2 linked regions of the Humidesulfovibrio mexicanus genome follow. The protein of the gene in region 1 binds, or shares a complex with, the protein of each later gene. Links are inferred from orthologs where the notes say so. Each region holds a gene or a part of one and is shown in the gene's direction. Other genes may lie near its edges.

The links.
Region 2: the proteins of CHB73_RS09840 (region 1) and trxA are in contact, whole or in part, in an NMR structure (PDB 2IPA), measured with the Bacillus subtilis proteins. The link is inferred for Humidesulfovibrio mexicanus from one-to-one orthologs.

What each region holds. Positions count from the first base shown.
Region 1 is NZ_FZOC01000004.1:183,566-198,347, reverse strand. The notes cover bases 6,056-9,047. They hold CHB73_RS09840 (arsenate reductase ArsC), read left to right. Parts: upstream 6,056-7,321; coding sequence 7,322-7,774; downstream 7,775-9,047. Other genes in these bases: CHB73_RS09830 (DUF2703 domain-containing protein), read left to right, coding at 8,938-9,047; CHB73_RS09835 (permease), read left to right, coding at 7,975-8,928; CHB73_RS09845 (ArsR/SmtB family transcription factor), read left to right, coding at 6,957-7,325; CHB73_RS09850 (PAS domain S-box protein), read right to left, coding at 6,056-6,758. In the rest of the region: CHB73_RS09865 (HD domain-containing phosphohydrolase), read right to left, coding at 1-672; CHB73_RS09860 (HD domain-containing phosphohydrolase), read right to left, coding at 685-1,836; CHB73_RS09855 (response regulator), read right to left, coding at 1,833-3,044; more of CHB73_RS09850, read right to left, coding at 3,051-6,055; more of CHB73_RS09830, read left to right, coding at 9,048-9,327; CHB73_RS09825 (tetratricopeptide repeat protein), read left to right, coding at 9,388-10,014; CHB73_RS09820 (thioredoxin family protein), read left to right, coding at 10,039-10,272; CHB73_RS09815 (sulfite exporter TauE/SafE family protein), read left to right, coding at 10,409-11,323; CHB73_RS09810 (thioredoxin family protein), read left to right, coding at 11,467-11,844; CHB73_RS09805 (cytochrome c biogenesis CcdA family protein), read left to right, coding at 11,857-12,558; arsB (ACR3 family arsenite efflux transporter), read left to right, coding at 12,570-13,661; CHB73_RS09795 (radical SAM/SPASM family putative metalloenzyme maturase), read left to right, coding at 13,679-14,782. UniProt on the Bacillus subtilis protein: Catalyzes the reduction of arsenate [As(V)] to arsenite [As(III)]. In vitro, can dephosphorylate para-nitrophenyl phosphate (pNPP).
Region 2 is NZ_FZOC01000001.1:109,849-124,353, reverse strand. What follows is about bases 3,708-6,422. They hold trxA (thioredoxin), read left to right. Parts: upstream 3,708-4,763; coding sequence 4,764-5,081; downstream 5,082-6,422. Other genes in these bases: CHB73_RS00645 (outer membrane protein assembly factor BamD), read left to right, coding at 6,011-6,422; trxB (thioredoxin-disulfide reductase), read left to right, coding at 5,089-6,018; tsaD (tRNA (adenosine(37)-N6)-threonylcarbamoyltransferase complex transferase subunit TsaD), read left to right, coding at 3,708-4,672. Outside these bases: pgsA (CDP-diacylglycerol--glycerol-3-phosphate 3-phosphatidyltransferase), read left to right, coding at 1-115; CHB73_RS00685 (hypothetical protein), read left to right, coding at 157-432; CHB73_RS00680 (FtsB family cell division protein), read left to right, coding at 442-762; CHB73_RS00675 (tetratricopeptide repeat protein), read left to right, coding at 746-1,582; CHB73_RS00670 (hypothetical protein), read left to right, coding at 1,745-2,482; fbp (class 1 fructose-bisphosphatase), read left to right, coding at 2,517-3,536; more of tsaD, read left to right, coding at 3,542-3,707; more of CHB73_RS00645, read left to right, coding at 6,423-6,736; CHB73_RS00640 (hypothetical protein), read left to right, coding at 6,825-7,643; fusA (elongation factor G), read left to right, coding at 7,681-9,729; CHB73_RS00630 (chemotaxis protein CheA), read left to right, coding at 9,942-12,152; CHB73_RS00625 (CheR family methyltransferase), read left to right, coding at 12,157-13,044; CHB73_RS00620 (protein-glutamate methylesterase/protein-glutamine glutaminase), read left to right, coding at 13,075-14,151; aat (leucyl/phenylalanyl-tRNA--protein transferase), read right to left, coding at 14,148-14,505. UniProt on the Bacillus subtilis protein: Participates in various redox reactions through the reversible oxidation of its active center dithiol to a disulfide and catalyzes dithiol-disulfide exchange reactions.

The sequences.
Region 1 (14,782 bases):
GCGCAGAATGCCCGGCCGGTTCAGGAAGTCCGCGGGCACGTAGACCTTGCCGATGTCGTGCAGGAGCCCGGCGATGCGCAGGGTTTCGAGCTCCGCGCCGGTGAGGCCCATTTCGCGGCCCATGGCCAGGCTGAGGGCGGTGACGCGCTGCTGGTGCCCGGCCAGGTACGGATCGCGGGCCTCCACAAGGGTGGAGAAGCCGCGCACGATGCCCTCCAGCAGCACCTTGCAGCGCTTGAGGGCGAAGAGTTCCCGCTGGTCGCGCAGCAGGTGCGCGTGTTCGCGGGCGGCGTCTATGGATTGGCGCAGGAGCTCCGGCGGGCAGGGCTTGGTGAGGAAGCGGTACACCGAGCCCTTGTTGGCGGCGTCGATCGCGGTCTGCAGGTCGGCGTGGCCCGTGAGCAGGATGCGCACGGTGTCCGGGTTTGCGCGCGCCACGCGCGAGAGCAGTTCGATGCCGTCCATGCCGGGCATCTTGAAGTCGGCCACGATGACGGTGAACGGTCCGCACACGGCCAGCGCGCCCAACGCCTCCTGGCCATCTTCGGCGGTGAACAGCTCGTATTCGGCCCCCAGCACGCGTCGCAGGGAATCCAGCAAGTTCCGGTCGTCGTCCACCAGGAGCACCCGGTCGCGGCCGTTGGCATCGCCGGGACAGTGCTGCTGCGTCATGGTCTGCTCCTTCTAGCCCAGGGGCTCTATGACCGCCACAGGCTGATTGATCTTGATGCTGCGGGAGTTGTCCAGCAGGAACTCGATGACGGTATCGTTGAACTCCCGTCCCTTGGCCATGAGCAGGATGGTTTCCGCTCCGCGCTGGCCGTGGAGGTCCTCGGCCAGAATCATGCCCGGGGCCAGGGCGTGCAGGTGGACCTTCTTGAGGGTGTAGCGCGCGTGTTCGCGGATGACCTCGGCCAGGGCGGCCACCACGGCGGGGTCGTATACGCCTTTGCGGCGGTCCAGCTTGGTGATGGCGTCGGTCTTCTGCATCCCGTTGGCCAGCAGGATGTCAAAGTCCACCACGGCTTTCAAGATCCGCGCGCCAAGGGGAATCCGCTCTCCTTTCACCTCGTCCTTGGGCCCGCCGCCGCCTTCGAAGTGCTTTTCCTGGTAGGCCACTATGGCCGCAACCCCGTCCATGCGCGGAATCTTGCCCACAAGCCGTGCGCCAAAGGCCGGGTGCCCCAGGAATTGCGCCAGCTCGGCATCGTCCAGGGGGCGGCCCTTTTCCACCTTGTTGATGAGCGAGTCCGGCAGGGTGATGAAGCCCACCACCGAGAGCATGGCCGCGGTCTCGGTCTCCCAGGGGCGGGGATCGTCGAGTCGGCGGCTGACCCCCCGCAAGTACGGCAGAATGCGCGACACCCGGCCGAACACATCCGGCTTGACCAGGGAGATGAGGTCGCAGAGCACGGACACGCTGCCCGTGAGGGTCTTTTCGAGCAGTTCGCGCTCGGCGGTCACCAGGTCGAAGTGGCGAAAGGCGTCGTCCAGCACGCGCTCCATGGTCTCCGGCGGGCAGGGCTTGGTGAGCAGGCGGAAGATGTTGCCTTCGTTCACGGCCTGGATGGCGATCTCCAGGTCGGCGTGGCCGGTGAGCAGCACGCGCACCGTGTCCGGGCTGCCGTGGCGGATGACGCGCAGCATGTCCACCCCGTTCATGCCGGGCATGTTGTAGTCGCTGATGACCACGGCGAAGGGCCCCTGCCGGGCCGCGGCCTCTATGCCCGCCTTGGCCCCCTCGGCGCAGGCGAGCTCGGCCTTTTTGCGCAGCTGGCGGCGGAAGCTCTCCAGCAGGTTTACGTCGTCGTCCACCAGCAGCACTTTGCGGTTCATGGCTCCTCCGACCCTAGGTCCACGCTGAGCACCGCCTGCCGCCACGCCGCGTAGCGTTCCGGGCCGCCTATGGCGTCCAGGCGCTCGGGCGAGGGCTCGGCCTTGGCGTAATGTTCGTTGAAGATGAAGATTTCATGGTCCAGCAGGTTGGCGAAGTGGACGATGTTCTCCACCCCGATGCCCGGCTGCGCGCTTTGGGGGTGGTGGTGGCGGGCCACGGCCTGCACCACGGGGTCTGGCAACCCCCATAGGCCCAGCAGGTACGCCCCCACCTCGGCGTGGGTGAGGCCGAGGAGTTCGTGCTCCACCTCGGCCACGCGGCGGTTTTGCGCGCGCACCTCGGTCTGCACGCGCTCGCATTCCTCGGGGCAGTGGGCCTCCATCAGCAGCTTGCCCACATCGTGCAGCAGGGCGGCGATGTAGGCGTGGTCGGAGTCTTCCTTGACCAGGCTCTCGTGCCGGGCGATGGCCCGGGCCATGGCCCCGGTGCGCATACTGTGCCCCCAGAGCATGGGCAGGGAGAAGCTTACCCGGCCGATGTTCTCGAAGCTGGAGAAGACGTGCAGCGACAGGATGACCGAGCGCACCACGTTGATGCCCAGCACGATGACCGCCTGCTGCGGCGCGGCGATGTGCCGCGGCAGCCCGAAGTAGGCGGAGTTCACGAGCTTGAGGATGTTGGCGCTCATGCCCACGTCGCGGGCCACTATGTCGCCGATGAGCTTGGGCGAGGGCTCGCCCTTGGCCAGCTCCGCCGTGATGCGGTTGTAGACCTCCGGCAGCACGGGCAGGTGCTCCACCCGGGCGATCTTGTCCAGAATGGTCTTGTTGGGCACCAGGTCGCGCGCGCCCATGGCCTGTTCCAGGGCCGTCACCAGCTGTTTTTCGTCGCAAGGTTTGCTGATGTACTGGTGCGTGGGCGCAATGCTTTGGCCGACCATCTCCTGGTCGGAGTAGCCGGAGAGCGCGAAGCGGATGACATCGGGGTGCTCGCGCATCACCTGGCGCAGGAACTGCGGGCCATCCATGCCCGGCATCCGCATGTCGGAAACCACTGCGTCCACATGGGCCTTGGCGAGCATGTCCAGCGCCTCCTGGCCGGAATTGGCGAAGAGCATGTCCCATTTCTCGCGCATGGGGCGCAACATGCGCCGCAAGCCCATGAGCACGTTGGGTTCATCGTCGACGAAAAGAATGGTGCGTTTCATCGTGCGTCACCCGCTTGCCTGGGCCAGGGGCAGGCGCACCACAAAGGTGGTTCCCTCCCCGGGCCGTGTCTCGAAAAACAGCTGGCCCTTGTGCTTTTCCACCACAATGCTGCGGGAGATGGTGAGCCCCTGGCCCGTGCCGCGGCCCACCTCCTTGGTGGTGAAGAAGGGGTCGAAAATCTTGCGCTGCACCTCCGGCGGAATGCCGGTGCCGGTGTCGCCAACACGGATTTCGGCCCAGGGCGGGGCCAGCCGAGTGGACAGGGTAATGCGCCCCTGCCGCTCGGGGTCGGCCTTCTTGGCGTCGGCTATGGCGTGGGCGGCGTTGATGATGAGGTTGAGCACCACTTGGTTGATCTCTCCGATCATGCACACCACATACGGCAGGGCCGGGTCCAGGTCCAGCGCAAGCTCGGCCACGTATTTCCACTCGTTGCGCGACACCGTGGCCGTGCTCTGCATGGATTCGTTGAGATCCGCCGGGGCCATGGCGGACGCGCCGGGGTGGGCGAACTGCTTCACCGAGCGCACGATGGTGTTGATGCGCTCCACCCCCTCAAGCGTTTGGGCGATGGCGCCGGGCACCTCTTCGGCCAGGTAGTCCACGTCGCGCTCGGCCATGATCCGCTCCAGGGCCTTGATGTCCTCCAGCTTCGGGCATTCCTTCTTGGCTTTGGAGGCCAGGGCCCGCGCGCTTTCGACCACGGCGAGCAGGTCCAGGAAGGCGCCCTTGATGAACTGGACGTTGTTGCCCACGTATTGGGCCGGGGTGTTGATCTCGTGGGCGATGCCCGCGGCCAGCTGGCCGATGGCTTCCAGCTTCTGGGAGTGCAAAAGCTGGCTCTCCAGGTTCTTGCGCTCGGTGGTGTCGGTGACCACGGCGAAGAATCCGGCCTCCCGGCCGTCCTCGTCGGCGTAGGCCGTGGGCGAAACCAGGGTGTAGATGTGCCTGCCGTCGGCGTGCTCCCAGATGATCTCCTCCTGCTTGTCCCGTCCGGCGGCCATGGCGAACATGGTCATCAGCCGCCGCCGGTCCTGCGGGGCGGCGAAGTCGGCCAGGGGCTTGCCCACCAGGTCGACGCGCTTGCGGCCCAGCATGGCGCAGAAGCTGTCGTTGGCGTAGGTCGCCATCCCGCTGCGCCGGGCCATGACAAGCCCCTCGTGCATGGATTCCACCAGGGTGCGGTAGCGGGCCTCGTTGCGGCGCAGCCTGGCCTCGGCGCGCACCCGGTCGGAGATGTCGGTGATCATGCCGATGGAGCCCGCGTATGCGCCGTTCGGCCCGCGCAGGGGCGAGGCGTTGATCATCGTCCAGACGCGGCGGCCGTCCTTATGGCGGAAGCGCAGTTCGTACTGGTCGGACAGGCCCTGCCTGCGGCGCTTGAGCTTCTGCTCCAGCAGCCGGGCGTCTGCCGGGTCCAGAATCTCCGCCAGCGGGCTTCGGACGAGTTCCATCGCCGACCGGCCGAAGAGGTCCGCGGCTCTGGGGTTGGCATAGGTGACGATTTCGCCCGCATCGATCATGATCACGGCTTCCTGGGCGGTCTCCACGATGATGCGGAAGCGTTCCTCGCTCTCCTTGAGCTTCATGATGGCGCGCATCTGTTCGGTGATGTCGCGGTGGGACACCACCGCCCCGGAGGTTCCCCTGGCCAGGGGCGAGGCCTGGAGCACGAACCAGCGCAGTTCGCCGCGCCAGCGGCCGGGATATTCCATGCGGAAGGTCGGGGCGCGGCGGGTCAGCACCGCCGCGATGCCCTCCAGGGCCTGGGTGGCGTGGGGATTGTCGGCCGCGGCGCGGCAGGCCTCCAGGTAGTTGCCGCCAAGGCCCAGGCGCTTGCCGTCCCCGCCCAGGGGGGTGCTCTCCGGGCCGGTGACGGCCCAGGCTTTGTTGACCATGGTGAGCCGCCCCTTCTTGTCCAGCACGCAGAGATTGGCGGGCAGGGCGTCGAGGATGGCGCGGGACAGGCTCTCGCTGCGGCGCAGGGCCGCATCGGCGCGCTGTCGCTCTATGGCGATGGCGAAAAGCAGCGCGGCCTGCTCCAGCTCCCGCCGCCCGGCCAGTCTGGAGCCTTCTGCGGGGCTGGCATCGGCCACCACCAGCAGGCCCAGCAGCCTGCCATCCGCCACCATGGGCACGGCGGCTGCGCAGGCCATGCCCGCCGCCTCAAGCAGGCTCTTTTCCCTGGCCGCAGCCGGGGGCATGTGCCCGGTGTCGCGGATGACCGCCGTCTCCAGCGCGGCGATGCGTTCCCAGAGCCAGGGAGCCCTGCTTCGGTTCAGGCGGCGCAGGGGTTCGGGCAGCGGCTCCAGGCCGTGGCCGCGCCACTGGTAGGCCAGGCGCAACGCGCGCCCGGACGGTTCCAGCAGGAACACCCCGGCTCGGGCCATGTCCAGGTGGCGGCACAGGTCGTTCAGCGACTCCTCCACGGCTCGGGCCATGCCCGCTTCGCCGGAGTTGATGAGCCTGCCGGAAATGGCCGAGACCAGGGCCTCGGCCTCAAGCCTGCGCTCAATTTCCCGCTGGTCGCGCAGGCGCTCGGCAATGTTGCGGCCCGTGGTGATGAGGGCCGGACTGCCCTGGAATTCCTGGGCCTGGCAGAGCAGTTCCACAGGGATGGCGAAGCCGTCGCGCCGTATGAGGGTGGCCTGAAAAAGCTCCGGTTCGCCCCGCAGGGCGTTTTGAAAGCGCGCGGCCGCGTTTTGGCGCTCACCTTCGGCCAGGCTGTCCAAAAGGTTCAGGTCGGGCAGTCCGCATTCCGGCAGGTTGAGCCAGATGTTCGCGCTGCGGTTGGCGTCAAGCACATGGCCATTCTCGTCATGAATGAAGATGGCGTCTGCCGCGCCGTCGAAGAATTCCCTGAACTGCCGCTCGGAACAGCGCAGCAGCCGGGTGGAGATGCGGGTCTCCAGCACGTGTTCCAACTGCCGGGCCACGGCGGCCAGCATGGGCGCATCGTCCGGGTGGAAGGTGTGCTCCGCGTGCGTGGAGCACAGGCGGACATGTCCGCGCGCCTGCCCAAGCACGGTGAGCGGTTCCTCCAAAAACGCCGGGCACGGGTCGCCATTGTCGCCGCCGCCCAGGTACGCTGCGCCGTTGAACAGGATGCGGGCATGAAGGCCCTGGGCGAGGTCCCAGCATTCGGGCAGCGCGTCGGCCACGCTTTGAAGCAACTCGGGCTTGGAGGCTGTTTCGCGATTCAGCGCCTGCGACAGGCGGTTCAGGGCGATGGTTTCGCGCAGGCGGCCGCGCAGATCCTCCAAATCGGCCGCTCCGTCCCCGGCGGCAACGGCCATGCTCATGGTCGTGGCAAGTCCGCCGAAGAAGCGTTCGATGAAGCGGACGGCCTGGCGTTGGGAGCCGGGCGGAAGCGCATTGTCGTCGACGAGATCGAGACAGCCCTCGCGGAGCGCGCCCAGCAGGCCCAGCAGCGTCTCCATATCTCCACCGCGTTTTTTGTGGCGGGCGGCGTGCTCAAGGGCGAAGCTTTCGGATTCGAGGTCGAGACCGGGCCGCCAACGATCGGGGGCTTTGCCGGACTGCTCTGCCGCCTCCCGAATCAGCGCGGCCATGCAGCCCCGCGCCACCAGGGCCAACGCGTCCTGGTCCGGCGTCGCGCCGCCTTTGTCGCGTCCCTGTTCGCGCGCGTGCGCGGCAAGGCCGGCGAGCACCGTCTCCCCGCCTTGGCGCAACAGTTGAACGAACTCTCGCATGTGCGCTCCCCGGACGTTTGGTAGTTTGGCCTTGCGGCACGGAAACACGCATATGCAACCTTGCACATTTTCGTCCATGGGGCAACCACGCGTCAGAAAAAGGCGATGTGCCACCGGTTGCGGCGTTGTGGCCCAGTTCCCCTCTTGACATCATCGACATATAGCAATATTGCAATGTCACAAAGAGACGGAGGCCGCATGGAACAATTTGTACGGGTGATGAAGGCCTTGTCCGATCCGGGCAGGGTGGCGGTGCTGAAGCTTCTGGGCGCGCGGGAGCTGTGCGCCTGCGAGATCATGCGCGCCCTTGGCCTGGCGCAGCCCACGGTGTCGCGGCACATGAAGGTGCTGGCCGATGCCGGACTTGTGGACGCCCGCAAGGTGGGTTCCTGGGTCCATTATCGCGTGGTCTCCGGGGCTTCCAATCCGTACGCCGGGGCCATGCTGGCCCAGCTTTCCGGCTGGCTGGAGAACGACCCCGCGGTGGCGCGGCTGCGCGCGGCGCTGGCCAAGGAATCCGCCTGTGGCGGCACGCCCTGCGCGAGAGAAAAGGAGCTGCGCCCATGACGCCGGATGCGATGCGCAAGACGCGCGTTCTTTTCGTGTGCGGGCAGAACTCCGCGCGCAGCCAGATGGCCGAGGCCCTGCTGGATCATTTGGCCGGGGACCGCTTTGAGGCCCACAGCGCCGGGCTTGAGCCCGCGCCCGTGAATCCGCTGGCCGTGGCCGTCATGGCCGAGCGCGGCATCGACATTTCGGCCAAGCGCTCCAAGCTGGTGGGGGAGGCCGTGGCCGAACTGGCCGCGCGCGGCGAGACCTTTGACGCGGTGATCACCGTGTGCAGCAAGGCCGCGGGGCGCTGCCCCTTTGTGCCGGGCGTGGCCGTAACCGAACGCTGGAGTTTTGACGATCCCGGCGCCATGGACGGTCCGGAGGCGGAACGGCTGGCCAGGACGCGCGCCGTGCGCGACGACATTGAGGCCGCCATACGGGCCTGGGTTTCCGGGAGGGGATGATGAAGGAATTGAAGCCACTGGACATGGCCCCATGCGGCTGCAAAGCGGACCCTGCGCGCGCTGATCGCGAGCAGGCCCGCAAGGCCCGCGAAGCGGAGCGCCAGCGCCGCGTGGCCGAGGCCCTTGCCCCGCCCGCCACGCTGCCGGGCAAGTTGGGTCTGCTTGCCGCCGCGCTCATCATTTGGTGGAATGTATATGGAATGCTGGCAAGCGCCGCCCGCTTCCTCACGGAAGGGCTGCTTGGGCTGGACCCTGCGAGCCACCTGGGCGCAAGCGTGGAGTTTTTCTTCTACGACACGCCCAAGGTGCTCATGCTGCTGGCGCTGGTGGTCTTTGGCGTGGGCATTCTGCGCAGCTTCTTCACCCCGGAGCGCACGCGGCGCATCCTGGCGGGCAGAAGCGAGGCCGTGGGCAACGTCATGGCTGCCCTGCTCGGCATCGTCACGCCCTTCTGCTCCTGCTCGGCCGTGCCGCTGTTCATCGGCTTTCTGGGGGCGGGGGTGCCGCTGGGCGTCACCTTCTCCTTCCTTGTGGCCGCGCCCATGGTCAACGAGGTCGCCGTGGTGCTGCTGTACGGGTTGCTGGGCTGGAAGGTGGCGGCCCTGTACATGGGCACCGGCCTGGTTGTGGCCATTGTTTCCGGCTTCGTCATCGGCAGGCTGGGCATGGAGCGGCACCTGGAGGACTGGGTGACCAAGGTGCGCGTGGACACCGGCGCGGACGGCGCCCCGGAGCTCACCTGGGCCGCGCGCCTGGACGCGGGCGCGCGCGCCGTGCGCGACATCGTGGGCCGCGTGTGGCCTTGGGTGGTGGGCGGCATCGCGGTGGGCGCGGGCATCCACGGCTATGTGCCCGAGGGCGCGCTGGCCGCCATCATGGGCCGTGAAGCCTGGTGGAGCGTGCCCGCTGCCGTATTGCTGGGCATTCCCATGTATTCCAACGCCGCGGGCATGATTCCCGTGGTCCAGGCCTTGCTCGGCAAGGGCGCGGCCCTGGGCACGGTGCTGGCCTTCATGATGGCCGTCATCGCCTTGTCCCTGCCGGAGATGGTCATCTTGCGCAAGGTGCTCAGGCCCAGGCTCATCGCGGTGTTCGCCGGAGTGGTGGGCGCAGGCATTTTGCTGGTGGGCTTCCTGTTCAACGCGATCCTCTAGGAGTCTGGCGTGCGGTTGGAAATTGTGTGGCAGCGCCTGACTGTCGGCGGCGGCACCTGCGAGCGTTGCGGCGACACGGGCAGGTCCGTGCGCGAGGCCGCCGCCGAACTGGATCGGCAGCTGGCCCCGCGCGGCATCGCCGTGCGGCTGGAGGAGAAGGCCGTGGCGCCCTTTGCCGTGGCCGAAAGCAACCGCGTGTTCCTGAACGGCCGCGCCCTGGAGGACATCCTTGGGGCCGAGGTGCTTATGAACGGTTGCCCCTCCTGCGGCGAGCTGCTTGGCGCGGCGACGGACTGCCGCGCCCTGCGCCTGGAGGGCCGCGTGTACGAGGCTCTGCCTGCGGAGTTCATCGTGCGCGCCGGGCTGGCCGAGGCGGAACGCATTTTGGCCGGGCGATAAGCGCCTGCGCCGACACTGGAATTCCCCCGCCCTGCGCGGGGCGCAACGGAGAGACACGGCATGGTCAAGAAGGCGCGGACGTTCAGCAAGGGCGAGTTCATCGGCGGCATTGTGGCCGCGCTGGCCGTGGGCTTTTTCATCGGCAGCATGGCCATGGGGCTGCGCCATGCGGGCCAGCCGCAGGCGCAGCAGGCCGCCGCGCAGGCTCCTGTCGCGCAGGCCCCGGCGGCGCAGTCCCCGGCGGCGGACGGGCATGACCACGCCGAGGAGCTGGCGCGCATCGGCGAACTGGAGGTGGCGCTGGCCTCCCGCCCTGGAGACCAGCAGGCCTGGATCGAGCTGGGCAATCTGTACTTTGACACCCATCAGGCCAAAAATTCCATCCGCGCCTACGAGAAGGCCATCGCCCTTGGGTCGGTAAGCGCCAACGTCTGGACCGACCTGGGCATCATGCACCGCGAGGCGGGCGAGCCCAAACTGGCGGTGGAGACCTTCGACGCGGCCCTCAAGCTGGATCCCGTGCATCAGAACGCCCTCTACAACAAGGGCGTGGTGCTGCTGCACGACCTGGGCGACCGGGTCGGCGCGCTGGACGCCTGGGAGCGGCTCGTCGCGGCCAACCCCCAGGCGCGCAATCCGGAGGGCATGAGTATGCGCGGCATTGTGGACGGACTCAAAAAGAGCTGATTGCCCAAGAAACAGGAGGGATTCATGGAGATCAAAGTGCTGGGGCCGGGCTGCCCAAAGTGTCACGAGACGGAAAAACTGGTGCGCGAGGCCGTGGCCGAGGCCGGGGTTCAGGCCAGCGTGGTCAAGGTCTCGGACTTCCAGGAGATGGCCATGCTCGGAGTGTTCGCCACTCCGGCCGTGGTGGTGGAGGGCGAGGTGAAATGCTCGGGCAGGGTGCCGGCGAAAACGGAAGTGCTTGGGTGGCTTGGGAAGTAGCACCCGCTTCATGACATGTTGGGAGCAGGACGAATGTTGGCCCGCTCCTGTTTGTGTCTGGACCACATACAACTGTGCGCCCCCTCGCGACCGCACGGAAACGGCACGGGGTGACCACTTGCAAAGGAGGCAGGCAGTGCAGCCTACAGGTGAGAACTCTTGGCGTAAATTCATCCCCTCGGGCATTTTGCTCATGGGTATCATCGCCGCCGCGGCCGTGACATTCGCCACCGATTCCGGCGGAGGCGGTGGCCTCCCCAGCGTGACAGCGGGAAGCGGATTGGCTTTGGCGTGCATCGGCCTTGTCGCCGGGGTTTTGGGCGGCATCATCGGAACCGGCGGGTGCAGCGTCATGCTGCCGGCCATCCACTTTTGGATGGGCTACCCAGCCCCCGTGGCGGTGGGGACGACCCTTTTCGCTGTCATCTTCACCGCCATTTCCGGCGGGTATGCGCACCTTGTGCGCAAGAATTTGGACGTTCGGGCCACCCTTTGGCTTGGCGTGTCCGGCATCCTTGGCGTTTTGGTCGGTTCCTGGCTGTTCACCCTGTTGACCAGCCATGTCGCCTTGCTCGGGCTTATTCTCGGCCTGGCCTTCTTGTGGCCCGCGCTCCGCATGAGCCGGGAAGGCCTGGGCCTGGGCGCGATGCCCAAAAAGGAAGGCGATGCCATCCCCGAGCACCGGGCCGGCATGGCCGTTTTCGGGACAATCATTGGCCTTTTGACGGGCATTGTGGGCCTGGGCGGCGGGTATGCGCTGGTGCCGGGACTCATCTATCTCTTTGGCGCGCCCGTGTATGTCACCATGGGCACCTCCCTGGCGACCATGATTCCCTTGGCCATTGTGGGAGGCGGAATCAAACTGGCCCAGGGCTATGTGGCCATGGGCGCAGGCCTGGTGCTTGCCGCGGGCACCATCGTGGGCGCCCAGATTGGCGCTGCGGTGATCAAGAAGTTTAAGCCCCAAACGCTGAAGCTTATTTTTGGCCTGTATTTCCTGTATGTTTCCGCAAAGTTCATTACCAGCTATTTTGGCGTCATGATTTGGTAGCAGTGCGTTGTGCGTTTTGCTGCAAGCAGTTCAGGTGAAAGGCGGAAAATGTCCCGCACCGGTCGCCGGACTACGCCGTGGCGCAAACACGCAGCGCGCGATTGCCTTGGGGCTTCGCAACTTGTAACCCGGCAGGAGAAATTGTGAAGAAAGCGCTTTTGGGAGTTGTCGCCAGCCTTCTTGTCGCCACAGCGGCCCTTGCCGCATCCACTTTGCCCAAGCCAACGCCGACTGTTCCGGTCAAGGGCATGGTGACCGTGGTGGACCTGGGGGCCAAGACCTGCATCCCCTGCCGGATGATGGCCCCCATCCTTGTGGATTTGGAAAAGGAGTACCGGGGCCGCGCCGCCGTGGTGTTCATCGACGTGACCCAGGATCGGGACGCCGCGGAGCGCTTCGGCATCCGGGCCATTCCCACCCAGGTGTTCTTTGACAAAAACGGGCGCCAGGTGGCGCGCCACGAGGGCTTCATGGACAAGAAGAGCCTGTCCGACCGCTTGAACCGCCTGCTGGCGAAATAGCGGGGAGCGCCCATGTTCGACGAGTTCCTGCTGGCGGTGAACGCCTGGATGACTGGCGGCTCTGCGGCCGCCTACGCCGGGGCCTTCCTGTGGGGGCTGGTGAGCGTGCTCTTCAGCCCCTGCCACCTGGCCAGCATTCCGCTGATGGTGGGCTACGTGGCCGGGCAGGGCAGGCTGGTGCAGGGCCGCGAGGCCGTGCGCTACGCCCTGGCCTTCACCTCCGGGCTTTTCGCCAGCATCGCTCTGGTGGGCGCGGCCTGCGCGCTGCTCGGCCGGATGCTCGGCGACATCGGCCCCTACTGGACCATCGGCGTAGGGCTGGTGCTGGTGTACGTGGCTCTCGACATGCTTGGCCTGGCCGCCTGCCGGATGCCCGGTTCCCTCATGTCGCGGTTGACGCTGCGCGGGCTTCCGGGCGCGCTCGTCATGGGCTTGGCCTACGGGCTTTTGTCGGGCTCCTGCACTTTCGGGTTTTTGGCCCCGCTGCTGGCGGTCATAACCGTGCAGGAGCAGGTGCTGACCGGCCTGGGCCTGGTGCTGACCTTCGCCCTGGGGCACTGCCTGCCCATCGTCGTGGCGGGCAGCTCGGCCGCGCTGGCCCGGCGCATGATGGAGGGCTTCTCCGGCGGCGGAACGCTGGTGCGCCGCGCCGCGGGGACACTGGTGGGGCTGCTGGGGCTGTACTTCATCGCCCGGCCGTTTCTTGAAACCTGAAGGAGACCGCCATGCCCGAGTCCGTCACGAGAAAGCTGTCCTTTCTTGACCGCTGGCTGACCTTGTGGATCTTCGCGGCCATGTTCGCGGGCATCGCTTTGGGCGCGCTGGCCCCGGGCTTGAAGCAGACCCTGGGCGCCATGCAGAGCGGCACCACCAACCTGCCCATCGCCGCAGGGCTCATCCTCATGATGTACCCGCCCCTGGCCAAGGTGCGCTACGAGCTCATGGGCCAGGTGTTCAAGAACCTGCGCGTGCTGGCGCTTTCCCTGGCGCAGAACTGGGTCATCGGCCCGGTCTTGATGTTCGGCCTGGCCGTGGCCTTTCTTTCCGGCGAGCACGCCTACATGACCGGGCTCATCCTCATCGGCCTGGCACGCTGCATCGCCATGGTCATTGTGTGGAACGACCTGGCCGGCGGCGACCGCGAGTATTGCGCCGGGCTGGTGGCCTTCAACTCCGTGTTCCAGGTGCTGTTTTTCCCCTTGTACGCCTGGCTGTTCCTCGCCGTGCTGCCGGGCTGGCTGGGGCTTGAGGGCGCGGCGGTCGACATCTCCATGGGTCAGATCGCCGAAAGCGTGTTCATCTACCTGGGCATTCCCTTTCTGGCCGGGCTGGCCACCCGCGTCGTCGGGCTTGGGCTCAAGGGCCGGGAGTGGTACGATGCGGAGTTCGCCCCGCGCATCGGCCCCATCACCCTGGTGGCGCTGCTGTTCACCATCCTGGTCATGTTCTCCCTCAAGGGCGAGGTGATGCTGGCCCTGCCCCTGGACGTGCTGCGCGTGGCCCTGCCCCTGCTCATCTATTTTCTGGTCATGTTCCTGGCGTCCTTCTGGCTCTCCTGGAAGGCCAGGGCCACCTACGCCCAGAGCGCCACCTTAAGCTTCACCGCGGCCTCCAACAACTTCGAGCTGGCCATCGCCGTGGCCGTGGCCGTGTTCGGCCTGGATTCGGGCCAGGCCTTCGCCGCGGTCATCGGGCCGCTGGTGGAGGTGCCGGTGCTCATCGGCCTGGTGCATGTGGCCCTGTGGCTCAAGCGTCGTTGGTTCCCAAATGATCCAGGCAGCCTGTCCCAGGTGTGCCGCGTGGACTGCCAGCAGTAAGGAGCGGTTTTTCTCGCATGAGCGATTTTCCTGAGACCTTGTTCATAGAGACCACGACCCGCTGCAATCTTTCCTGCGCCATGTGCGCTCGCTGCCAGCCCGGCTGGGAAGGTGGCTTTGGCGACCTGGATTTCGGCCTGTTTGAGCGGCTGGGCGAGCCCCTGCGCCACGCCCGCGCCGTGGTGCTGAACGGCATGGGCGAGCCCCTGCTGCACCCGGACCTGCCGCGCATGGTGCGCTTCGTCAAACAGCGCCAGCCCGAGGGCGGCTGGTGCGGCCTGCAGACCAACGGCCTGCCGCTTGATGGCGGCCTGGCGCGCGATCTGGCCGAGGCCGGGCTGGACGTGGCCTGCGTGTCCCATGATGGCGAGGTGGACCTTGGCCACGGGCCGGGGCGGCCGGGCGGTTTGGGCGATCCGCTGGAGCGTGCCGCCGCATTGCTGCGCCATGCCTCGCGCGAGACAGGGCGGCCCATGCGCATCGGCGTAGAGACCGTGCTCATGCGGGGCAATGTCGGCTCCCTGCCTGCCCTGGTGGAACGCGCCGCATCCTTGGGCCTGGACTTCCTGTTGGCCTCGCACCTGCTGCCCATGGACGCGGATTCCGAGGCGGAGGCGCTCTTTCTTCCCGTGAGCGCCGCGTCCCTTGCGCTTTTTTCCCGGCATCAAGCCGATGCCCAGGCGCAGGGCCTGGACCTTGGCGCGGTGCCGCGCGGGGCGGCGATGTTTCCCCGCAGTCCGGCCGACCAGGCCTTTCTGGACGTGTTTTTGCGGATGCGCGACGAGGCGCGTGAGCAGGGCGTCTGGCTCAACGTGGTGCGCCTGGCCGCCGTGGACCAGGGCGAGCGCGCCCGGCTGGCCGACATCTTCGGCGAGGCGCGGAACCGGGCCAGGGCCCTTGGACTGGAGCTGCGCCTGCCGCCCCTGACCGCGCCGGACAGGCCGCAAGACCGCCGTTGCCCATTCATGGAGCGCTGTGCGGCCTTCATCGACTGGCGTGGCCGCGTGTCGCCCTGCCATTTTTTGTGGCACGGCCACCAGTGCCGGGTTCTTGGCGACAGGAAGCGTGTCGATGCGCGACATTTCGGCGACATTTCCGCAACGCCGCTTGAGGAGCTCTGG
Region 2 (14,505 bases), on another replicon or contig:
ATACGATCCAGCGCCTCTCGGCATGTTTGTGCTTTATGTCGCTCTTGGACTTACGGTTTTTTCGGGGGGGAATTATCTGTACAATTTCTATAAGAACTGGTTACAAGCCGAGTGAGCAGGAAGCGGCGTTGCTGGCGACCGCTGCGGAGCAGGGTGATGAGCAATCCGGATGACAGCCATTTGGCGCGCATTTCCAACTGCCTCCAAACCATTTTGGATTTGGAGCCGGAATTGGAGAAGCTTGAGCTCGGCAAGGGCCTGCTTGAGGAGTTTGGCGTGCTCAAGGATTTTTTGCGCCGCATCGACACCGTGCTGTTGAACGAGGATGATGTGTCGCGCGTGGAGAGCGCCACCGCGAGTTTTCTTGAGGAGCTTCGTGCGCCGTTGGCACGTGTTCGGCCCAACGGACGCTTCGGCTCGCGCCTGCAGTGAGGACCGCACATGGCCCGGAGAATTCTGCTCACCGTGTTGGTCGCGGTCAACTTGGTGCTTCTGTTCCGTATCATTTGGAGCGACCATGGCGTCATCGCCTACATGAACATGCAAAAGCGCGCCGCGGAGCTTGAGAGACAATTGGGCGACGTTGACGCCAAATGTCTTGAGTTGAGCAACGAGATCCGCCGTCTGAAGACGGACCGCGCCTACCAGGAGATGGTCATTCGCGACAAGATGAACTACGTGAAAGAAAATGAAGTGCTGTATATCTTCTCCGACAGGACCGACGTACCCCAGGGGGCCGAGGACGATGAGAAGAAAGATTGAGTGGTATCAAGAGGTCTTGGCCCTCGAACCGGGGTCTCGCATTTTTTTCCCCCTCGCCAAGCTGTTTGTGGAGTTCGGCCAGCTTGAGGACGCCGAGCGGACGCTGCGGCAAGGGTTGGACCGCCACCCCGATTCCATGGAAGCGCGGCTTCTGCTCATCCAGGTGCTGACACGGCAGGAGCGATACGACGAGGCTCTGGAGCATATGCCCGCCGTCATCAAGCCACTTGAGCGCTATCCGGCTTTTTGGTCCCTGTGGGCGCAGCAGACTGCTGAAAAGGACCGCGATTTCTCCGTCTTCCTCATGCTGGTCGCCTCGCACTTCACTGATCGTCCCGTCAAATGGACCGATGTCGTCATCGAGGGCCTGAGTTCGCTCACCGAACGGCTTATCGGCCCCCTCAAGACCGGTGCGCGCAAACCGCGCGAGCATACAGTTTCTGCCCCACAGGCCCAGCCCGCGCCGGACCGTTCTGCCGCAGCGCTGGATGGCGCCGAAGCGGGGTACGACGGGCCCGCTCCTGAAGCGGGGAGCTACCGCACGCGCACCATGGCCGAGTTGCTCGCTTCTCAGGGCGATTTTGGCGGAGCTCTGGGCATCTACCGCGAACTTTGGGGGCGCGCCCTGGACGATCGCGAGAAGACCGACCTTTCCAGCCGCATCGCAACCCTTGAGGCAAACATGGCTGCGGCCCCGGCGGGAGAGGGCGGTCCTGTCCCACCACCCGCTGATGATCCCTTCGGAAAACACGCCAAGAACCGCCTGATGAGCACGCTGGAGGCCCTGGCCGCGCGCCTTGAGTCCCGCATCCAGGCCTGAGACAGCCGCAGAGGTCGCACAATCATGTCCACCCCCCTTTTCAGGTCAGGATGGTGGCGCGTTTCTCGCCGCCCCGTTTTGGTATCGTGCTTCGCCGTGTGCGTGGCGTTTCTCTCAGGCTGCGGCGCCGTTGGCCCCAGCTGGGAGACTGGCGTCAGCAGTATGCGCTCAACGATGAAGGACACCAAGGAGTTCATCAACCCCGCTCCTGCCATCGACGTGAATCGCTACAAGTGGGAGAATCCCAACCAGGAGAAGCTGGCCCTGCTGTTCTCGCCCGTGGATGCGCGGATCATGGCCCTCACCCGCTATGTCACCAGCATTGACTATCGTCCCGACGAGGCCTGGATCAACGCGTTGCTGACGCGTTTCCCCTGGGTAGACGGGGTCATTGTGGCCGATGAGAACGGGGAGATCTTGATGCGCAGGCCTCCTGTCCCCCTCAAGCGTTTCTCCGAGCCCTTGGTGTTCGAGTCCATCTGGCGCGAGACGTTGGTCAAGACCGTTGTGGACTACACCGCTCTTGGTCCGGAGCTGTACTTCGGAATGCCCAATTTCGACGGCGCGGATTTCAAAGGCCTGCACGTGATCAGCTTTGACCCGCGGGTGCTCTTTTCCTTTTGCCCCGAGCCGGAACAGCTCGTGATCGTCGATCCGCGCGCCCAGAAGCTGTGGACCTCGACGGAGACCCCTCCCGCTGGCGCTGTCGAACTGACCAATATCCCCTGGCTTGAAATCATGAAGGAAAAGATTCACGGCACGGTCATGGCCGGGGAAAAGCAGTACACGTGGCTGGCCCGGTTCATCGGGCGCGATCTGTTCGTCTTCGCCACCGAAAGCGCCAACGCAAGCATCGAGGACAAGGGGTTTTCGATCCCGTTCTTCGGCGGCAATTCGTAATCGGCGCAGCTCTGCGCGCACGGAGGACCCCCTCATGGCCCAGCAAATCACCGTCACCGAGCATCTGCTTTTGCACCAGAAGCAGGTCCCCATGGCCACCGGCCGCTTCACCCGTCTGTTCAACGAGTTGATTCTCTCGGCCAAGATCATCCAGCGCGAGGTGAGCAAGGCCGGGCTTGTGGATGTGCTCGGCTTCACCGGCGACGTGAACGTCCAGGGTGAAGAGGTCAAGAAGTTGGACGAGTTCGCCAACCGGGTGCTCATCCACAGGCTTTCCCGCTGCGGGGCACTGTGCGCCATGGCCTCCGAGGAGAACGCCGACATCATCGAGATTCCCGACGGCCTGCCCACCGGGGACTATTTTGTCATTTTCGATCCCTTGGACGGCTCTTCGAACATCGACGCCAATGTGAGCATCGGGACCATTTTTTCCATCTACCGTCGCAAAAGTCCCAGCGATACGCGCCTGCTCGCCTCGGATTACCTCCAAAGGGGATCGGACCAGGTCGCCGCAGGGTATATCCTCTATGGCTCTTCCTGCATGATGGTCTTCACCACCGGGGACGGAGTGAACGGATTCACGCTTGATCCCAGCGTGGGCGAGTTCCTGCTTTCGCACCCCAACCTCCGCATTCCGGAGCAGGGCAACATCTATTCCGTCAACGAGGGCTACTATCACTATTGGGACAAGCCGACCCTTGACGTTCTGGCGCATTTCAAGGCCGTGGGCATGAGCCGGAAAAAGCCTTGCAGCCTGCGGTACATCGGCTCTCTCGTGTCGGATTTCCACCGCAATCTGGTCTACGGCGGAATCTTCATGTATCCCTCGGACAACCGCGACCCAAGCAAGCCAGGGGGCAAGCTGCGTCTCATGTGCGAGGCCGCGCCCATGGCCTTCATCGTCGAACAGGCGGGGGGGCTCGCCACCGACGGCGTCCGCCGCATCCTCGACATCGTGCCTGAGCACCTGCACCAGCGGGTGCCGCTCTTCGTCGGCTCGCGGTTCGACGTGGAAAAGGTCCGGGAAATCTACACCGCCGCGCAACAGGCATAGGCCCAGTGCTCGTCCTCGGAATCGAGACCTCTTGCGATGAAACCGGGGTCGCCCTGATTGATGATGGGCGGCTGCTTGGCGAATCCTTGGCCTCGCAAACGGACATCCACGCCGTATTCGGCGGAGTGGTGCCGGAAATCGCCTCGCGTGAGCACCAGAAGATGCTGCCTGGCTTGTTTCACGATCTGTTGCGCAAGACCGGAGCTTCGCCGGAAGGCCTCTCCGGAGTCGCCGTCGCCCGCGGCCCCGGCCTGCTCGGCAGTCTGCTGGTAGGACTTTCGTTCGCCAAGGGGCTGTGCCTGGCCACAGAAGCTCGGCTTGTTGGCGTCGACCATCTCCACGCGCACATCCTTGCTGCGGGATTGCAGGAGCAGATGCTGTTCCCCGCCCTCGGGGTGCTGGTTTCGGGCGGCCATACTCACATCTACCGCGTGGACGATCCCACGCGCTTCACCCTTTTGGGCCGCACTTTGGACGACGCCGCCGGCGAGGCCTTTGACAAGGTGGCCAAGCTGCTCAATCTTCCGTATCCCGGCGGGCGGTATCTTGACGAGATGAGCCAGGGGGTGGAGCCCGAGCGCTCCATGTTTCCCCTTGCCTATGTGCACAACGACAATCTCGACTTCAGCTTCAGCGGCCTCAAGACCGCAGTTGCCGAGCGTCTGGCCGCGAGGCCGCACTTGCCCTTTCCGGTCATGCCACAGGCCGAAGTCTTGCTCCGTGGCGGGGTCTTGACCGCTCACCCGCATCCGGCTGAACTGTCGCTTCTTGCCGCCTCGTTCAATTACGCGGTGGCCGAAACGTTGCGGGTCAAGGTGGCCCGGGCTTTGGATCGCGATTCCGAACTGCGTGCTGTTGTCGTGGCCGGAGGCGTTGCGGCGAATTCCCATGTGCGCGCGGCCCTACGCGCCGAGGCCGAGGGCCGGGGCCTTGCGGCGCACATGCCAAAGCCTTCCCTCTGCACGGACAACGCCGCCATGGTGGCCCACGCGGGGTGGCTTGCCCTGCGTGAAGGATATTCTCACGGTCTTGATCTTGAAAGCATTCCACGTGGCCGCGCCGTGCCGCGCGATTGGACCCGCGATGCACCGATGCTGCAGGCCATGCGTCTTGACAGAATTGGGCCGGGGAACTAGTTTGCCGAACATGCGGCATGGCCTTCATCCTACAGGCCAGACGACAAATTACGCATAGCACCAACGACACCTCAAGGCTGAAGGAGAGAGTATGGCTACCCAGGTGACTGACGGCAATTTCGAGCAGGAAGTCCTCAAAAGCCCGGTTCCCGTTCTGGTGGATTTTTGGGCTCCCTGGTGCGGCCCCTGCCGCGCGATGGGTCCCATCATCGACGAATTGGCGGTTGAATTCGAAGGCAAGGTCAAAATCTGCAAGATGAATGTGGACGAGAACTCCGCCAGCCCAAGCCGCTTTGGCATTCGTGCCATCCCCACCCTGATTCTGTTCAAGGATGGAGAGGTGGTGGACCAGTCCACCGGCGCCGTTTCCAAGAGCAGCATCAAGGACATGATCGCCAAGAAGGTCTAACTTAGGTATGAATACTTACGACGTTGTCGTCATCGGCGGTGGGCCTGCCGGGCTCACCGCCGCATTGTATCTTGTGCGCGCTGGCGTGAATACCGCCCTGGTCGAGAAGCTTTCTCCCGGCGGGCAGGTGCTCATGACCGAAGAAATCGAGAACTACCCCGGGTTTCCAAAGCCTGTTAAGGGCTATGAGTTGGTGGACAAGTTCGTCGAGCACTTGAATAATTATGAACTGTCTCGCCATTCTGACGAGGTGCGCTCCATCACCGCCGCCGACGGCGGCTACGACATCAAGGTCGGCGACGAGGTGTTGCGCGCCAAGGCCGTGGTGTTGTGTTCCGGTGCCCGCTACAAGCGCGTAGGCACCCCGGGAGAGGATTTGTACACCGGACGGGGCGTGTCCTATTGCGCCCTGTGCGATGGCAATTTCTTCCGTGGCAAGACGGTCGCGGTCATTGGCGGCGGCAATTCAGCCCTCGAGGAGTCTCTGTACTTGGCCCGGCTGGTGGACAAGCTCCACCTCATCCACCGTCGCGACGAATTCCGTGGAGCCAAGTGCTACCAGGACAAGTGCGTGACCAATCCCAAGATCAGCATTCTGCGAAGCACCGTGGTCGAGGAAATCAAGGGAGACCCCTTCAAGGGCGTAACCTCCGTGGCCCTTAAGAACGTCAAAAACGGTGGCAAAAGCGAACTTGCCGTTGATGGCGTGTTTGTATTCGTCGGCTTCGAGCCTGTGTGCCCGTTTGTGCCGGAAGGCCTTGGGCTTGATCCCGCGGGGTTCATTGTCACCGATTGCGAAATGCGCACCAACCTGCCTGGAATTTTCGCCGCTGGCGATGTCCGCAGCAAGAATTGCCGTCAGGTGGCCACCGCAGTGGGCGATGGCGCAACCGCCGCAACCGCCGCGTACGCCTACCTGGAAGAATTGAATGCATAAGCGCTTTGCGTCACTCCTGCTTCTGTTGCTCCCGCTCCTGTCGTCTTGCGGGCTCATCGACTATTATTTTCTTCCCCCACCCGACGACACCGCGCAGGAGCTTTTCGAGACCGGCATGGACCACATGCGCGACAAGCATTATTCCAGCGCCGCAGAGAACTTCCTGAAGCTCAAGGATCGTTATCCTTTCAGTCCGCTTACCCCGAAGGCTGAAATTGCGCTTGGCGACGCCTATTTCCTGGATGGCAAGTTCCCCGAGGCCTTGGACGCCTACAAGGAGTTCGAGAACCTTCACCCCAGCAGCGAACAGATTCCGTATGTACTGTTCCAAATGGGCCTGAGCAACCTGAACCAATTCCGCACTATCGACCTACGCCAGGACAACGTGAAGGAGGCGCTGGAAATTTTCTATCGCCTTGAAGAAGCCTATCCCAACTCGGAGTTTTCCGAGTCGGTAAAGCAGAACATCGCCCGTTGCCGTAAGATTCTGGCCGAGCACGAGATCTTTGTTGCGGATTTTTACTGGCGTACAAGTCAGTTCGGCGCCGCGTGGCATCGCTACATGTATGTCCTGGAGAATTTCGCAGACGTTGTGGAATTCAAGGAATACGTGAAGAAAAGGGCCGAGTATTCCTACTTTGAATACCAGAAGGTGCTGTCCGAAGAAGAACGCGAGCGCATCCAGTGGACCTGGAAGCGCCTGCTCAAATGGCTGTAGTGAAGGCAGCAGCAGGAAACGTGCCGCCATGGAGCCGCCCCTTCCAGAATTGCGCCCGAGCCCCTTTCCGGCCTGGACCGAGGGCCGGATGGTGCCTGAGGCCTGTTTTTCCCGCGCATATGCTTCGCTTGGCGATCGCAGCAGAAGTCTGATCAAGGGGCTCATCGCCCGGCATTACCAGCTTGATCAGCCTATGGGCCCCTTGTCCTGGACCCTGGACGAGCACTATCCGACCATGCGGCGGGAATCCCGCATGGCTCCCGTCTCCTTCGCGCTCTTGCTCGTTGACGACAGCATGAGCGCTCCGGCGTTTTTGTTGGCGGCCTTGATTCCTGCGCTTTGCGCACGTGTCCCGCATGTGCTTGTGGCCTGGATGGGGTCTCGTTCCGCTGCTCCTGACACGCTGCTGACCGCCTGCGAGCTTGCCGGCCAGGAACGTGTCGCCGCTTTTGGCCCAATCCAGGTGCAGCGGTTGCTTGACGCCTGCATGGCGGACGGTCGCCCCGGCGTCGTGCTCTATCCGGGAACCGCGGCATTGGCTCGTCTGCTGCAACGTCCAACGCTTGCAGAGCGTCTGGCTGCATCAACCGTGCGTCTGCTTGCGCTGCGTCGCCCCTGGCGAGTCGCTCTGTGGCGCGACACCGCCGATATTCCCCCAGCTGATGACGTGTCCTTGTTGTATGGCGTGCTGCAATGGGAGACCAACCGCCCAGGACAGGATACGCATGAGTCCGATTGGCTGGCATTTTGCAATGCGGAACGGGACTTGCTCGTTTGCCCGGACGAACGCGCACGCCAGGGCGGTGCGGCCGTGACGGTCGCCACCGGCAGCCTGGGCATGTGGCGCTGGCCAGGACTTGGCCCTCAGGCCTTCCTTGTCTGCAACGAGGTTTTTTCCCCAGCCTGATTCCCCTTGACCCGCATACACGCGAAGGCTGAAGACCGTGAGCAGGAAACCGCTTTCTTCCAAGTATCTGCAGTCCATCCGCAACATCGGCATCATTGCGCACATAGATGCGGGCAAGACGACGCTTTCCGAACGCATTCTCTTTTATTCCGGGCGTATCCATCGACTCGGAGAAGTCCATGAAGGTACGGCCACCATGGACTTCATGCCGGAGGAGCAGGACCGCGGCATTACCATCGCCTCTGCCGTCACCTCCTGTCAGTGGCGAGGGCATGTGGTGAACCTCATCGATACGCCAGGGCATGTGGATTTCACTGTCGAGGTGGAGCGCAGCCTGCGCGTTCTGGATGGCGCCATAGGGGTCTTCTGCGCCGTGAGCGGTGTGGAGCCGCAGTCTGAGACCGTGTGGCGTCAAAGCGAGTCCTATCATGTGCCCAAATTGGCCTTTGTGAACAAGATGGACCGGCTTGGGGCTGACTTTGACGCCGTGCTTACCTCCATTCGGGAGAAGCTCGGAGTCGTGCCTCTCGCCCTGCAGGTTCCCGACGGCCAAGGACAGGATTTTTCCGGCGTGTTCGATCTGCTTCGCATGGAGCGCCTTGAGTTCGATGCGGACAGTCGCGGGGCGGAGTACAGCCGCCGACCGCTTACCCAGGCCGAACGTGAGCGCGTTGCTCCAAGACGCGAAGCCATGCTCGAAACCCTCGCGGATGCCCATGACGGGATCATGGAGGCGTACCTGGCCGGACAGGATATTCCGGCCGAGACCCTTGTGGCGGCGATTCGCCAAGCCACGATTGCGCTCAAGCTCGTGCCTGTGCTGCTGGGCTCGGCCTTGCGCAACTGCGGCGTCCAACCGCTCATGGACGCAGTATGCGATTTCTTGCCAAGTCCGCTTGAGGCATCGCCGCAATGCGGCGTTGATCCAGCCAGCGGACTGCCAAAGTCCTTTCCGCCCGATCCCGAGGCTCCGCTTTCGGCGCTGGTGTTCAAGGTCGTCATGGACTCCGGCCGGAAGCAATCACTCTTGCGAATATATTCCGGGCACCTGGTTGAGGGGGAAAGCGTGCACAACGCCACGCGCGACTGCGAAGAGCGTGTGGCGAGGGTGTTCCGACTCCACGCCGACCGCAGGGAGAAGATCGAAATCGCCCGCGCAGGCGAGATCGTGGCGGCGGTGGGGCTTCGGTTCGGCGTCACGGGGGACACCCTGTGCCGGGCGGACAATCCCATCCTCCTTGAGCAGATGGCAGACTACAAGCCGGTGATCTCCCTGGCCATCGAGCCTCGAAACGCCGAAGAGGCGGACAAGCTCGACGAGGTGCTGCGGCGCTATCTTGTGGAGGACCCGACGCTGTCCGTGGTGCGCGACGAGGATACCGGTCAGGTGGTGCTCTCCGGCATGGGCGAGCTGCATCTTGAGGTTTTGTTGGAGCGCATGGCCCGCGAGCATGGTGTGCATCCCCGGACAGGAAAGCCGCAAGTGGTGCATCAGGAAACCGTGACCCGTGCGGCCGAGGTGACAGAGGAATTCCACCGCGAGCTTGGCGAGGCGCTGCATTACGGCGCCGTGCGTCTGGCCGTGGAACCCCTTGCCCGCGGACAGGGCAGAGAGGTGCGCGTGGAATGTGACCGTATGCGTTTTCCGCAAGCCTGGATGGAGGCTGTGGAGTTGGGGCTCGCCGATGGTCTGGCGTGCGGCGTGCTTGGGGGCTACCCGGTGCAGGATGTGCGGTTGCGCGTGCTGGATCTCCCTCGCCGCGAGGGCGAATCAAGCCCGGCAGGCTACCGCATGGCTGCGGCGATGGCGCTCAAAAGCGTGCTTGCCGAAGCAGGGCCGCAGTTGTTGGAGCCGATCATGCTGGTGGAGCTCATCGCTCCTGACGCCTTTGTCGGCGAGGTCGTGGGGCTTCTTGGCAGCAAGGGGGCGAAGATCGAGAGCATTTTGGACCGAGGCGGCAACAAGCTCATCCAGGCGTACGCGCCGCTCAGGCAGATGTTCGGCTTTTCCACGTTCCTGCGTTCCGCAACGCAAGGGCGTGCTTCTTTTTCCATGAAGTTCGCCAAATTCGATGTGCTTGCCTAAGCTTGCCTCTTCCCATGGCCGATAGGATCCTGTTGATGGAATCGGCCAGCCACGTTGCATTTTCCCCCGTCAATTGCTACAGGGTAAAGTGCCGGGTTGCCGCCACGATGCGAGCAGAACGGACCTGACCCTGTGTCCTGTGAAGGGTTGCGACCGGCGCCCGAACTGCATGTCACCCGGGACCGGGGAGCCGCCATGAGGAGCCTGATGTGATGTCCGACGACGAAAGCCGCGCCATATTTCGGGAAGAAGCGCTTGATCTGTTGGCGGAACTTGAGTCCACGCTGCTTGAACTGGAAGCAAACCCGCTGAACATGGATCTTGTGAACCAGGTGTTCAGGGCTCTGCACACCATCAAGGGTTCCGGCGCAATGTTCGGGTTTGATGAAATTGCGGATTTCACCCATGCCATCGAGGGCGTGTTCGACAAGGTCCGCAACGAGGAATTGCACATCAGCCGGGAACTCGTCAGCACAGCCTTCGCCGCTCGCGATCACATCCTCGGCCTGCTGAACGGAGTGGACGAATTGGGCAACGGCAGCCCAGAACGCGGACAGGCCATCCACGTGGAGCTGCAAGGACTGCTTGACCCCTTGTCCCAGCAGCCCGCAAGCGCCACGGATTCGACCGGAACCGTGGATACGGCCGTGCCGCCATCGATGATCGCCGACCCAGACCTGTCAACGTCTGGGCAAGATTCGGGTTGTTGCGGCCAACCGGACGATGTCCCCGTTACGTATCGCATTCGCATCCGCCCACGTGACCCCAAGGTCGGCAAAGAGTTGAATCTCCAGCCCATATTCGATGATCTCCACGGACTTGGAGAATGCCGACTGCGCATGGACGACTCCGCTCTTCCTGATCTCTCTCAACTTGATCCCCAGAATCTGTACTTGAGCTGGGAGGCGTTGCTCACAACAACAGCGGCTCAGTCTCAAATTCTCGATTTGTTTTTCTTCGCCGATATCGACCTGGATGTTGATCTGCAGCCTGTTACGGATTCCGCCGCAGCGGAAGCTTTTGATTCCGGACCAGGGATGCAGACCGGCAGCGCAGACGCCGGAGAGTCTGTTCAGCCCCAGCACCCTCTTTTGACTGCACCGTCAGAGGGCTCTGGGACAGGGGATTCGACCGCGACGGAGCTTGGCCCGTCGTCACCGCAAGCCCAGCCTGCCCCCAAGCCCCAGACCTGTGCTGCTCCCGCATCCACGCAGGCGGCTTTTCCGCCACGCGAGGCGGCGCCCAAGTCCATGCCCAGGGACGGCGTCAACAGCCTTCGTGTCGCTGCGGACAAGCTCGACACCCTTGTCGACCTTGTGGGCGAGCTGGTCATTGTGCAGGCGCAGATAACCCAGATCGTGTCCGAGCGCGGCGATTCCCAGCTTACGGCTTTGGCGGAACAGTTGGAACGACTGAGCGCGGACCTGCGCGACAGCACCCTCGGCATCAGGATGCTGCCCATCGGATCCGCCTTCAGCAAATTCCGCCGCCTGGTGCGCGACCTCTCCGCCGAACTGGGCAAGGAAATCGAGTTGGTGACCCGCGGCGAGGAGACGGAGCTGGACAAAACCGTTCTTGAGCGGCTTGGCGACCCGCTGGTGCATTTGTTGCGCAACAGCATCGATCATGGCATCGACATGCCAGAGGAGCGCAAAACAGCAGGCAAGCGCCCCCAGGGCCTTATTCTGCTTGAGGCGGAGCATTCCGGTTCCGAGGTGCTCATCCGCATCACCGACGACGGTAAAGGCATGGACCCTGACGCCATCCGCCGCAAAGCCGTGGAAAAAGGGCTCATCGGACCGGATGCAGAGCTCCCGGACAAGGAGGCCCTTAAGCTCATCTTTCTTCCCGGCTTTTCCACTGCGGCCAAGGTCACCAGCATCTCCGGCCGCGGGGTGGGAATGGATGTCGTCCACAAGGCCATCGACTCGCTTCGTGGGGCCATCGAGATCGCCAGCGAACCAGGCCGTGGCACCACCATCACCATCCGCCTGCCGTTGACCCTGGCGATAATCGAGGGCCTGCAGGTGCAAGTGGGCGATGGCTTCTATGTCATCCCGCTTTCCCTGGTTGAGGAGTGCGTCGAATTGCACCAAAAGGATGTCGATCCCAGCGGACGCAAGCGCATCATCAACCTGCGCGGCGAATTGGTGCCGTACATCAGCCTGCGGCGTTGGTTCGAAATCGAAGGCCAGCCGCCGGACATCGAACAGATCGTCATCACCGGGGTCGAGGGACGCCGCGTGGGCATTGTCGTGGACCACGTGATTGGTGAACATCAAACGGTCATCAAGAGCCTTGGGCGCGTCTACCGCGATGTTGAAGGCATTTCCGGCGCCACCATCAAGGGGGACGGCAGTCTGGCGCTAATTCTCGACGTGCCACGACTGGTGCGTTCCGTTGCGGCCGAGGCCGCGGACTGAGGCCATGCCCCGGCAACCCGTAAAGACAGCGGCTCCAGGGGGCCAGCCCAAGACGGAAGGCCTTGGCCTTGCGCGCATGGACAACCGCATTTTCGAACGTCTGAGCGAATTCATCAAGGCCGAGCTTGGCATCAAGATGCCCTCGTCCAAGAAGACGCTTCTTGAGGCGCGGCTCCAGAAGCGCTTGCGTGAGCTCTGCATGGAGAGCCACGAGGAATATTGCAGCTACCTTTTCAGTCCGCAAGGCATGGACGAAGAGCTTGTGAACCTTGTGGATGTCGTGACCACGAACACAACAGATTTCTTTCGTGAACCGAAACACTTCGGGTTGCTTCTGGACCATGTGCTGCCCACTCTCTTCGACCGTGGCGGCTCTGGAAAGAGAGTCCATGTCTGGAGTGCCGGCTGCTCCTCCGGGGAGGAACCCTACACCCTGTCCATGGTGCTTTCGGAATATGCACGCGTGAGCCCGGGTTTTTCGTTCAATATCCTCGCAACGGACATCAGTACCCAGGTGCTGCGCATGGCCGTGCGCGCGGTGTATCCGGAATCCAAGATCGGGCCCGTACCTCTGGAGTATCGCAAGCGCTATCTGCTGCGCAGCAAGGATCGCTCCCGCAGGCTGGTGCGCATAGGGCCGGAGGCAAGAGCCAATGTGCGCTTCCGCAGGCTGAATTTCATGGAGGATTTCAGTCTTGAGCACCAGCTTGACATCATCTTTTGTCGGAACGTCGTCATCTATTTCGACAGGCCGACCCAGGAGCGGCTCTTTACCCGTTTTTGCCGTAAGCTTGCACCCGGCGGGTTTCTGTTCATCGGCCATTCCGAAAGCCTGACCGGAATGAATCTGCCCCTTGAACCAGTAGCACCAACGGTATACAGAAGGACATAAAACCGTGCGAGCAAGCGGAGGAGCTTGAAAGTGGGCAGGCCCATCAACGTCCTGGTCGTGGACGATTCCGCCCTGGTGCGTCAGACCCTCATCGACATATTGCAGTCCGACCCGGACATCAGGGTTGTGGCCGCAGCAGCGGATCCTATTGTCGCGGCGGAAAAACTGCGCGAAGTGGTTCCCGATGTCATTACCCTTGATATCGAGATGCCGCGCATGGATGGGCTGACGTTTTTGCGCAAGCTCATGAGCCAGCATCCCATTCCCGTTGTGATCTGCTCGTCCCTGGCTGAGGAGGGCGACGAGACCACCTTCCGCGCGCTGGAATACGGGGCCGTGGAGATCATCACGAAGCCCAAGGTTGGAACCAAACAATTCCTGGAAGAATCGCGCATCCGCATCCTTGATGCGGTGCGTGCCGCCGCCCAGTCCAAGCTGAAGCTCCGTTCCGGCGCTTCCTCCTTCAAGGTGACTCCGAAGCTCGACGCTGACGTCATGCTCGCCAAGGCCCAGCCCGGGGCAAACCACTTTCGGACCACAGAAAAGGTCGTGCTGGTCGGTGCTTCCACCGGCGGGACCGAGGCATTACTCACGTTTTTGCAGGCTTTGCCGCACGATAGCCCGGCCATAGCCGTGGTGCAGCACATGCCCGAGCATTTTACCGCGGCTTTCGCCAAGCGTTTGGACGGCATCTGTCGCATCAACGTGCGCGAGGCTAAGGACAATGACACCTTGCTGCGCGGCCAGGCGCTTATCGCGCCCGGCAGCAGGCACATGCTGCTCAAGCGCAGCGGAACACGCTATCATGTGGAAGTGAAAGACGGTCCGCTTGTTTCTCGGCATCGCCCCAGCGTTGATGTCTTGTTTCGCTCCGGCGCGAGGTATGCCGGCAAGAACGCTGTCGGCGTCATCATGACCGGCATGGGCGACGACGGCGCCAAGGGAATGCGGGAAATGTTTGATGCCGGAGCTTACACCATCGCACAGGACGAGGCCAGTTGCGTGGTCTTCGGGATGCCGCAGGAGGCCATCAAGCACGGGGGCGTGCACAAGGTGTTGCCGCTTGCCACCATTGCGGCGGAGGTGGTCCGGTCCTGTCGCGACTAGATGCCTGTCTCCAGGCCCCAGGGGGCCGTCAGGGCATCGGAGCGCAATGCCTTGCGCAGCCTTTCGAGAAACGCCTTGCGCGGCAGCTCGCGTGCGCCGAAACGCAGCATATGCGCTGTGGTTTGCTGGCAGTCGATCAATTCGCAGCCGCGTGACTGGAGCCAGCGCACCAGGGTGACGAACAGGGCCTTGCTCGCGTTGGGTTCGGCGTGAAACATGGATTCCCCGAAAAACGCGCCCCCAAGGGCCACGCCGTAGAGGCCCCCCACCAGTTCCCCGTCCCGCCAGACCTCCGCGCTATGGGCAATGCCGAGGCTGTGCAGTTTCTCGTACGCCAGCACCATGTCCGGAACG